3 regions of the Shinella sp. genome follow, and region 1 is predicted to be linked to each of the others. Evidence: riboswitches for the same ligand, from Rfam matches in the RefSeq annotation. Region 1 holds a riboswitch; each other region holds the start of a gene.
What was found. A riboswitch is a leader RNA that binds a small molecule or an ion and turns the genes downstream of it on or off. The one in region 1 is predicted to bind thiamine pyrophosphate.
Positions count from the first base shown of each region.

Region 1 (3,267 bases):
CGGCATCGCGGCCGCCAGCGACGACCAGGGTGCCGCGACGGTACACATGGCCGGGCAGGGCGGCCTCCCACCAGTCGGCGGCCATGCGTCCGAGCGTCAGCACTGGCTCCTCGGCGCTTTCCCGCTCGCACCACGGTGCCAGCATGCCGCCGGCAAAGCCGGAGGCGCCGGTGCCGACTTTTCCGGCGCGCTCTGCAATCGTGACGTCGAAGCCGTGGCGATAGAGCTGCCAGGCGACCGTCAGGCCGGCAACGCCGGCCCCCTTGACGAGAACGCGCATGGTCATTCTCCGGCCGGCGTTTGACCGAGCGGCATGTAGAGGTCGCCGCCCTCGCGGAACTTTGCGGCCATTGCCTCCAGCCCCTCCTTCTGCGCTTCGGCGCGGATATCGTGCGAGATGCGCATGGAGCAGAATTTCGGGCCGCACATGGAGCAGAAATGCGCCACCTTGTGCGCTTCCTTCGGCAACGTCTCGTCGTGGAAGGAGCGCGCCGTTTCCGGGTCGAGCGAGAGGTTGAACTGGTCCTCCCAGCGGAACTCGAAACGGGCGCGCGACAATGCGTCGTCGCGTAGTTTTGCCGCCGGATGGCCCTTGGCGAGATCGGCGGCATGCGCCGCGATCTTGTAGGTAATGACGCCGACCTTCACGTCGTTGCGATCCGGCAGGCCGAGATGTTCTTTCGGCGTGACGTAGCAGAGCATGGCGGTGCCGAACCAGCCGATCATCGCCGCACCGATGCCCGATGTGATGTGGTCGTAGCCGGGAGCGATGTCGGTCGTCAGCGGCCCAAGCGTGTAGAACGGGGCCTCGCCGCAGACTTGCAGCTGCTTGTCCATGTTCTCCTTGATCTTGTGCATCGGCACATGGCCGGGGCCTTCGATCATGACCTGGCAGTCCTTCGCCCAGGCGATCTTTGTCAGCTCGCCGAGCGTCTCAAGTTCGGCAAACTGTGCCGCATCGTTTGCGTCGGCAATCGAGCCGGGGCGCAGGCCATCGCCGAGCGAGAAGGTGACATCATAGGCGCGGCAGATGTCACAGATTTCCTCGAAATGCTCGTAGAGGAAGCTTTCGCGATGGTGATGGAGACACCACTTCGCCATGATCGAGCCGCCGCGCGAGACGATGCCGGTAACGCGATTGACGGTGAGCGGGATGTAGGGAAGGCGCACGCCGGCGTGGATGGTGAAATAGTCGACGCCCTGCTCGGCCTGTTCGATCAACGTGTCGCGGTAGACTTCCCAGGTCAGGTCCTCGGCAATGCCATTGACCTTTTCCAGCGCCTGGTAGAGCGGCACCGTGCCGATCGGAACGGGCGAATTGCGGATGATCCATTCGCGGATATTGTGGATGTTGCGGCCGGTGGAGAGATCCATGACGGTATCCGCACCCCAGCGGATCGCCCAGACCATCTTTTCGACCTCCTCCGCCATGGAAGAAGTGACGGCGGAATTGCCGATATTGGCGTTGATCTTCACCAGAAAATTCCGGCCGATGATCATCGGCTCGGCTTCCGGATGGTTGATATTGGCGGGGATGACGGCGCGGCCGCTCGCGACTTCCTGGCGAACGAATTCCGGCGTGACGAAATCCGGAATGTGTGCGCCAAAACTCTCGCCGTCGCGGGCAAGCGCCTCCTTTGCCGCCTTGCGGCCGAGGTTTTCGCGGATGGCGATGAATTCCATTTCCGGCGTGATGATGCCGGCGCGGGCATAGGCAAGCTGGGTCACCGCCTTGCCGTCCGTCGCCCGGCGGGGATGGTTGCGGACGGGGAATTCCGGCGTCAGGCGTTCGCCGGTGGCAAAACCGTTGTCTTCCGGGCGGATGTGGCGGCCCTCATAGCCCACAGTGTCGCCGCGGGCTGAAACCCACGTTTCGCGTAGCCGCGGCAAGCCGCCTTCGATTGCGACGACATGGCTGAGGTCGGTGTAGGGGCCGGAGGCATCGTAGACCACGACCGGCGGCTCGCCGGAGGTCGGGTGCAGGGAAATCTCGCGCATCGGCACGCGGATATGCGGGTGCTGTTCGCCGGCGATGTGGATCTTGCGCGAGGCGGGCAGGGCGCCGGTGGTGACGGTGGGGGTAAGCTTTTGGGCGGCAATATTCATCGTGAGGCTCCAAGTTTTCGTTTGGAGACCCAGTCCTAGAGCCGGAATGATGGAAAGACGCCGACACGGAATCCGGACGTCGGACCACCTGTCAAAACAGCGCTTGCACCGTCCCTACGCCAGTATGAACTGGATCAGGTTCAACGGGTCACTGCGCTGCGAAAGCTAGCAGAATCTCAGCCCCTTGTCGGGACCCCCCTGGTGAATGCCTTAAGCAAAGACGCTACGGGGCGATTTGTCAACACGGTAAAATATGTAAGTTTTTTCTTACGTTTTGTTGCGGTGCGCACAAACAGAAACGGCGGGGTTTTGCCCCGCCGTTTCCTTTGAAATCAGTGCGAAAACTATTCGCGTTCGCCGGTGAAATTCAGCAGCAACTGGAAGATGTTGACGAAGTTCAGGTAGAGCGAAAGCGCACCGAACACGGCCATTTTCTGCTGCGATTCCTGGTCGATGTTTTCGGCATATTGCGACTTGATGTTCTGGGTGTCCCAGGCGGTGAGGCCGACGAACACGAGGATGCCGATCACGGAAATCGCGAATTGCAGGGCGCTCGAACCGAGGAAGATGTTGACGATCGAGGCGATGACGACGCCGATCAGGCCCATGATCAGGAACGAGCCGAACTTCGACAGGTCACGCTTCGTCACGTAGCCGTAGAGGCTCGTCGTGCCGAACATCGTGGCTGCAATGAAGAAGGTGCGCGCGATGCTCGTGCCGGTGAAGACGAGGAACACCGAGGCGAGCGACAGGCCCATGACGGCGCAGAAGGCCCAGAACATCATCTGTGCCGTGCTGGCCGACATGGTCTGGATCTTGAACGAGAAGAAGAAGACGAAGGCGAGCGGCGCCAGCATCACCACCCACTTCAGCGGCGACGAGAAGATCGGCACGTAAAGCGCCGGCGTCGAGCCGACGATGAAGGCGACGAGGCCGGTGATGACCAGGCCTGCGCCCATGTAGTTGTAGACGCGCAGCATGTGCTTGCGCAGGCCCTCGTCGAAGAGGGCGGCCGACTGCGCCTGTGCGCCGTAGCCAAATCGCTGTTGTACGGGTTCCATCATGGGTCTCCTTCGGTGGAACGGTTGATCAGTAAAGCGTGCGCGAGAGATCCCGCGCGGTTTCCGCCAGGTCGTCGGCCTTCCGGCTTTCCGACACCAG
Region 1 is NZ_JBQVPI010000006.1:48,101-51,367, forward strand. It holds gene thiO (glycine oxidase ThiO) at 1-280, opposite strand, end outside; gene thiC (phosphomethylpyrimidine synthase ThiC) at 283-2,106, opposite strand; TPP riboswitch at 2,200-2,316, opposite strand; gene ACT6VE_RS13135 (Bax inhibitor-1/YccA family protein) at 2,451-3,167, opposite strand; gene ACT6VE_RS13140 (anti-sigma factor family protein) at 3,196-3,267, opposite strand, start outside.

Region 2 (3,267 bases), on a different contig from region 1:
CGGGCAGCCCGAGCGGCACGACGGAGAGGCGGATGATCCACACCCGTCCCCGAAAATCCCGCTGTCGCGCCAGCGCGCGGGCGACGGGAATGGCAAGCAGGAGGGAAAGCCCGGTCGAAAGTGTCGCCTGCATCAGGGTAAACTGCGCCACGCGCCAGATATAGGCGTCGAACCGCGGCGCATCGCCACCGCCGGCATGCGCCAGCAGCATCACCGTCGCCACGCCGACGAAAGCAAGCACGCCGCCGAGGGCAAGGCCCCCGGCGACGCGCAATGTCTTTCGTTCAGCGCGTGCGAAGATCACGTTACTTGGCGCTCATCGCGGCCAGCCATTCGTCGATCCAGGCCTTGCGGTTCGCCGCCACCTCGTCCGATGCCATCAGGAAGGTCTTTTCCGGCTTGACCAGCGCGTCGAAGGCGGCCGGCAGCGGTTCCTTCGTCTTGGCGGCCGGCATCATCCAGTTGGTTTCCGGGATGATCGACTGGAAGTCAGGTCCGGTCATGAAGGTCAGGAACTGCTTTGCCAGGTCCTTGTCGTCGGAGGTGCGCGTCAGGCCGGCCACCTCGATCTGCACATAATGCCCTTCGGAGAAGGCGGCCGCCTTGTAGCGCTCCGACTTTTCCGCGATCACATGGTAGGCCGGCGAGGTCGTGTAGGACAGCACCATCGGCGCCTCGCCCTTGGTGAACAGGCCGTACGCTTCCGACCAGCCGGGCGTCACCGTCAAGACGCGGTTCTTGAGCGTGCCCCAGGCCTCGCTCGCCTTGTCGCCATAGACCGACTTCACCCAGAGCAGCAGGCCGAGCCCCGGCGTCGAGGTGCGCGGGTCCTCGATGACGATCTTCTGCGACGGATCGCCCTCGACCAGTTCCTTCAGGCTCGTCGGCGGATTTTTCACCGTTTCGGTGTCGTAGATCACGGCGAAATGGCCGTAGTCATAGGGCAGGAACGTATCGTCGGAAAAACCGCCCGGCACCGTCAGCCCCTCGGGCGTCAGGCCGTGCGCCTCGAAAAGCCCGGTCGCCTTCGCCTCGGTAATAAGGTTGGTGTCGAGGCCGAGCACCACGTCGGCCTTCGTGCCCTCGCCTTCCAGCTTCAGGCGCGTCAACAGCTCGACGCCGTCGGCGACGCCGACCCATTCGACCGTGCAGCCGCAGGTCTTTTCGAAGGCTTCCTTGACCTTCGGGCCGGGGCCCCATTCGGAAACGAAGCTTTCATAGGTGTAGATCGTCAGCGTCTTGTCCTGCGCGAAGGCGGGAAAGGCGATGGAAACGGCAAGTGCCGCAATCGAGGACAATACAATCTTGCGCATCCGCGCCTCCTAGTCTGTTCACAAACGGGAATAGGGCGCTGGAATGTGCCGTCTAATCCCTCCGCCGGTACGAGCCGGATCAGGTTCTTCGGGTTGGCGAAACCGCCTCTCAGCCCGTGGATCGAAACCCACAAGCACCCCGTTAGAGCAGGAAAAGGCATAATCCCGCTTGTGACAGTACGCAAGAGTTTTGCGGGCACGCGTCGTCCGGGTGACGTAAAACGGCACGGTCGCACCCTGTTCCATGCGGAACAGCGCGGTGCGAAGCGATGTGGGAAAGTCCAATCACCGGATGAGAGAGGCTCATCCCCGAGATCAGGAGAAACCCCATGCGCAAGATCATCCTTTCCGCCGCCATCGCCTTCGTCGCCGCGGTTTCCTTCGCCGCCCCCTCGCAGGCCGGCTACTACAGCTACGGCCACAAGCCATACTGCTTCATCAAGAAGGTGAAGTCCTACGACTACTACGGCAACGTCATCATCAAGAAGATCAAGGTCTGCAAATAAGCCGACCGCCCACTGACCTCCCCGAAAACCCGGATGTCCCTGCATCCGGGTTTTTTGCTGTTTTGGATAGGGCAGTGTGTTGAGGCTTGCCTGAAGGTGGCCCGGAATGATGGTGCGCAAGCGACGGGACAACTGAGACGGCAAACGCCAGCGCGAATGGATGCGCCGGAGTGAACCCGTGGGCATGAGTGCCGTAGATCGGCTAAGTACAAGAGTGTGTTGACGAACTTGACCAAATGGCGCAAGAAAAACACTATGAGTGTTCACACACGAGAGGAACTGGAACGCATCTCTCGCTTGGCGAGGAGAGAATTTTCTTGCGCACTAATGTCAGATACAAAATGGCGCAAACTCTTCTTGGGATTGTCTAAAGCTCGAGAGCCGGAGAGCCAGATGCTTGTCCAATTCCTCGAGGTAGTTGACGTTCACGTCATGCATATCCCAGTAGAGAACGCACTGTGGTGCCCCCTACCCTATATCGATACACACGAGTTCGGTCCCGTCGAACTTCGAGCGATCGAGTGGTTAGAAATTCCCAAAATTGCCAGTTGGCCAAGAAGCAACAATCTCCCTCCACGCCAGATCGTGCAGGATTTGGATAAATTTCGCGTAGCTCTTCGTGGATTCGGCCACTTCCCATTGATCGAAATGCAGCAAGGGATGCGGTTCGAAGGTTACAAAAGATAAAGCTCCAAACCCCTCCAAATTGAGAAGCCAAAGCTTAGGCACCCTCACCTGCGCCCGATCATGCTTGTACCCCTGACCAGCCGCACGATCGCACTAATCGTCGTGCTTTGTCTCGCAGAGTGACATTTTAACTTTGCAGAATCCGCCGCGTGGATATCCCTGCTGGAACGCCCGGATGAACGGACAAAACGCCAAAATCTTTCCCTTTCGCAAAAACATGCGCTAAGGGCATCAGCCATGACCTTGCCGGCACCGACAGACCCGACCTTTGCCGTCCTCCTGGGAGGCGCGCTCCATCCGACGCCGCGGCTCTTCGCGGATATAGCCGGCGCGCGTGTCGTGGCCGCCGATGGCGGCATGCGGCATGCGGCAGCGCTTCGCGTGACGCCGGAAATCTGGGTTGGCGATTTCGATTCCACGCCGCCGGAACTGCTGGCCGCCTGGCCGGACATCGAGCGCCAGCCCTATCCCGTCGCCAAGAACGAGACCGACGGCGCCATCGCCGTCTCGGTCGCCACCGAACGCGGCGCAAAAAACATCGTGCTCGCCGGCGCGCTCGGCGGCGAACGCAGCGACCATGCCTTGATGCACCTCCTGCACGCCGTCTCGCTGGAAGAGCAGGGGTTTTCGATAAAACTCACCTCCGGCGAGGAAGAGGCCTGGCCGTTGTTGCCGGGCAGCCGCGACATCGACCTGCCGAAAGGCAGTCTGTTCTCCGTTCTCGGCCTCTCGCCGCTTGCCGGCCTCGATATCGGCAACGT
Region 2 is NZ_JBQVPI010000007.1:120,540-123,806, reverse strand. It holds gene thiP (thiamine/thiamine pyrophosphate ABC transporter permease) at 1-301, opposite strand, end outside; gene thiB (thiamine ABC transporter substrate binding subunit) at 306-1,313, opposite strand; TPP riboswitch at 1,353-1,465, opposite strand; gene ACT6VE_RS15090 (hypothetical protein) at 1,643-1,819, shown strand; gene ACT6VE_RS15085 (DUF6678 family protein) at 2,075-2,506, shown strand; gene ACT6VE_RS15080 (thiamine diphosphokinase) at 2,744-3,267, shown strand, end outside.
Region 2: it holds a riboswitch for thiamine pyrophosphate, as region 1 does, so the genes downstream of both, thiB (thiamine ABC transporter substrate binding subunit) here and thiC (phosphomethylpyrimidine synthase ThiC) in region 1, are expected to answer to the same signal.

Region 3 (3,267 bases), on a different contig from region 1:
ACGCCCGGCCACGAAGACTTCGCCGACGACACCTACCGCACCCTGACGGCGGTGGATGCGGCCGTCATGGTCATCGACGCGGCCAAGGGTATCGAACCGCGCACGCTAAAACTCTTCGAGGTTTGTCGCTTGCGCGACATCCCGATCATCACTTTCGTCAACAAGATGGACCGTGAGAGCCGCGATTCCTTCGAGATCCTCGACGAGGTCGAGGAGAAGCTGGCGCTCGATACCGCGCCGATCACCTGGCCGGTCGGCCGCTCGAAGACCTTCTGCGGCTCCTTCCACCTCGCCGAAGGCACGTTCCGCGGCTCCGATAAGCAGGTGCAGCCGACGAAGATCGACGACCCTGCGGTCGTTGCCAAGAACCTGCCGGAAAACGAGCGCGAGACCTTCATCGAGGAACTCGAGCTTGCCCGCGGGGTCTGCCGACCGTTCGATCGGCAGGCCTTCCTCGAAGGCCACATGACGCCGGTCTTTTTCGGCTCGGCGCTGCGCAATTTCGGCGTACGCGATCTGATCAACGCGCTCGGCGCCATCGCGCCGCCGCCGCGTGACCAGATTGCCGACGTGCGCAAGGTGCATGCGGCCGAAGACAAGATGACGGCCTTCGTCTTCAAGATCCAGGCGAACATGGACCCGAACCATCGCGACCGCATCGCCTTTGCCCGCGTCTGCTCCGGCATGCTGGAGCGCGGCATGAAGGTGCGCCTTGCCCGTACGGGCAAGCAGATCGGCCTGTCGGCGCCGCAGTTCTTCTTTGCCTCGCAGCGCCAGCTGGCCGACACGGCCTATGCCGGCGACGTGGTGGGTATTCCCAACCACGGCACGCTGCGCATCGGCGATACGCTGACCGAAGGCGAGGCGCTGGTCTTCGAAGGCGTGCCGAACTTCGCGCCGGAAATTCTCCGCCGCGTGCGGCTGGAAGACGCGATGAAGGCGAAGAAGCTGAAGGAGGCGCTCCAGCAGATGGCGGAAGAGGGCGTCGTGCAGCTCTTCTCGCCGGAAGACGGTTCGCCCGCCATCGTCGGCGTCGTTGGCGCGCTACAGCTTGATGTCTTGAAGGAGCGGCTTCAGGGAGAATACGGCCTGCCCGTCTCCTTCGAAATGTCGCGCTTCTCCGTCTGCCGCTGGATTTCTTCGGACAATCCCGCCGAGCTGGAAAAATTCGTCACCCAGCGCCGCGGCGATATTGCCCGCGACCTTGATGGCGATCCGGTGTTCCTGGCGCAGGATTCTTTCTCGTTGCGCTACGAGTCGGAGCGCTATCCGGCGATCAAGATGGTCGCCATCAAGGAATACCACGTCGCCAAGGCGTGATTGGCCCATGGTGATTGAACGGGTGCACCTGTCACTTTCGGCGTGACAGGTGCTGCGGCATTTGCGAAAACCTGCCCCGAGACAGGGGCGTCCGCCGTAAGGCGGGCTGAGAAGCACCCTTTGAACCTGAACCGGATCATGCCGGCGGAGGGAGTCGACTGGGTGCTGCCCGTCTGCTGCCTTCGTCGCGAGGAGGCGCGTTGACTGAGGCGATTGCAAACATTCTCTCGATCGCGGGCTCCGACCCTTCGGGCGGCGCCGGCATCCAGGCCGACCTCAAGACCTTTGCCGCCCGCGGCACCTATGGCATGGCGGTGCTGACCGCTTTGACGGCACAGAACACGCAGGGCGTCTCCGGCGTGCACCTCGTGCCTCCCGCCTTCGTCGCGGCGCAGATTTCGGATATTTTTGGCGACATTCGCGTGCATGCGGTGAAGATCGGCATGATCGCCTCGGCGGAAATCGCCGAGGCTGTCGCCAGGGCACTTTCGTCGCGTCGCGGGCTGCCGATCGTGGTGGATCCGGTGATGGTTGCGAAGGGTGGGGCATCCCTGCTGGAGAGCCAGGCCGTCGAGGCGCTGACGCGGCGCCTGCTGCCGCTTGCGACCGTGCTGACCCCCAACCTGCCGGAGGCGGCCGCGTTGCTCGGCGAGCCGGAGGCGATCGACCGCGCGGGAATGGAAGATCAGGCGAAGCGCTTGCTGGCGCTCGGCCCGAAGGCCGTGCTTTTGAAGGGTGGCCACCTGCCGGGTGGGCAAAGCCCCGATGTGCTTGCGACGACCGACGGGCAACGCTGGTTCGAGGGTGTGCGCGTGCTGACGCGCAACACCCACGGCACCGGTTGCTCGCTGTCGAGTGCGATCGCGGCGGAGCTTGGCAAGGGCAAGCCGCTTGCGGATGCCGTTGCCACCGCGAAGAGCTTCATCGCCGGCGCGGTGCGCACCTCGGATGCCCTTGCCGTTGGCTCCGGCCACGGACCGCTTCATCACTTCCACGCGCTCTGGACCTGATCGTCAGCGGTCTGCCAGTGCGAGCCGCAGGCCCATGAGGCCAAGGGCGGCCGCAAAGCTGCGCTGCGTCCAGACCATGATCTTTGGCCGGCTAAGGACCTGGTGTCGAAACCCTGCGGCAAGCGCGCCGTAGAGGGCGAAGACCAGGAAAGTGAGCAGCATGAAGATGCCGCCGAGAAAGAGCATTTGCGCCGTGGCGTCCGATGCGTCTGCCGGCACGAATTGCGGCAGGAATGCCAGAAAGAACAGCGAGAGTTTCGGGTTGAAGATATTGGTGAGGATGCCCTTTCGCACGATGCGAAGCGCGCGTTCGGCAGGTGCCTTTTCGTCCGCGATATCCAGCGCATTGCTATCCTTCAGCAGGCTCCACGCGATGAACAGAAGATAGGCGACGCCGATATAGCGCAGCACCTCGAAGGCAAGCGCGCTGGCATGCAGAACCGCGGCAAGGCCGACGACGCTGGCGAGGATATGCGGAATGATGCCGAGCGTGCAGCCGAAGGCGGCGAGCAGCCCGGCGCGAAAACCGCCGCTGATGCCGAGCGCCAGCGTGTAGATCACGCCGGTGCCCGGCAGCAGGATGACGACGAGCGAGGTAATAAGGAATTCAGTGGTCATGGCAGGTCCCGTGCATAGGAGGAGGTTGCAGGGGACACCGGAAGGGTATGATTGGTCTTGAACGAAATTGCAGGTTCAGGCGCTTGCGGCGAGATAGGCGCCGGGCGTGTAGCCGTAGCGGCGCGTAAAATTGCGCGTCATATGGCTCTGGTCGGCAAAACCCGCGGCAATCGCCACCTCGGCAAGCGCGGTGCCGCGTGAAATCATCCGCCGGGCGAGCTCGGTGCGGCGCTGGAGCAGATAGGCATGCGGCGTGAGGCCGGTGATGCGGGCGAAGTCGCGCACCAGACGGAAGCGGCCGAGCCCGCTTTCTGCGGCA
Region 3 is NZ_JBQVPI010000009.1:57,870-61,136, forward strand. It holds gene ACT6VE_RS17780 (peptide chain release factor 3) at 1-1,320, shown strand, start outside; TPP riboswitch at 1,394-1,490, shown strand; gene thiD (bifunctional hydroxymethylpyrimidine kinase/phosphomethylpyrimidine kinase) at 1,521-2,330, shown strand; gene ACT6VE_RS17790 (LysE family translocator) at 2,334-2,948, opposite strand; gene ACT6VE_RS17795 (AraC family transcriptional regulator) at 3,024-3,267, opposite strand, start outside.
Region 3: it holds a riboswitch for thiamine pyrophosphate, as region 1 does, so the genes downstream of both, thiD (bifunctional hydroxymethylpyrimidine kinase/phosphomethylpyrimidine kinase) here and thiC (phosphomethylpyrimidine synthase ThiC) in region 1, are expected to answer to the same signal.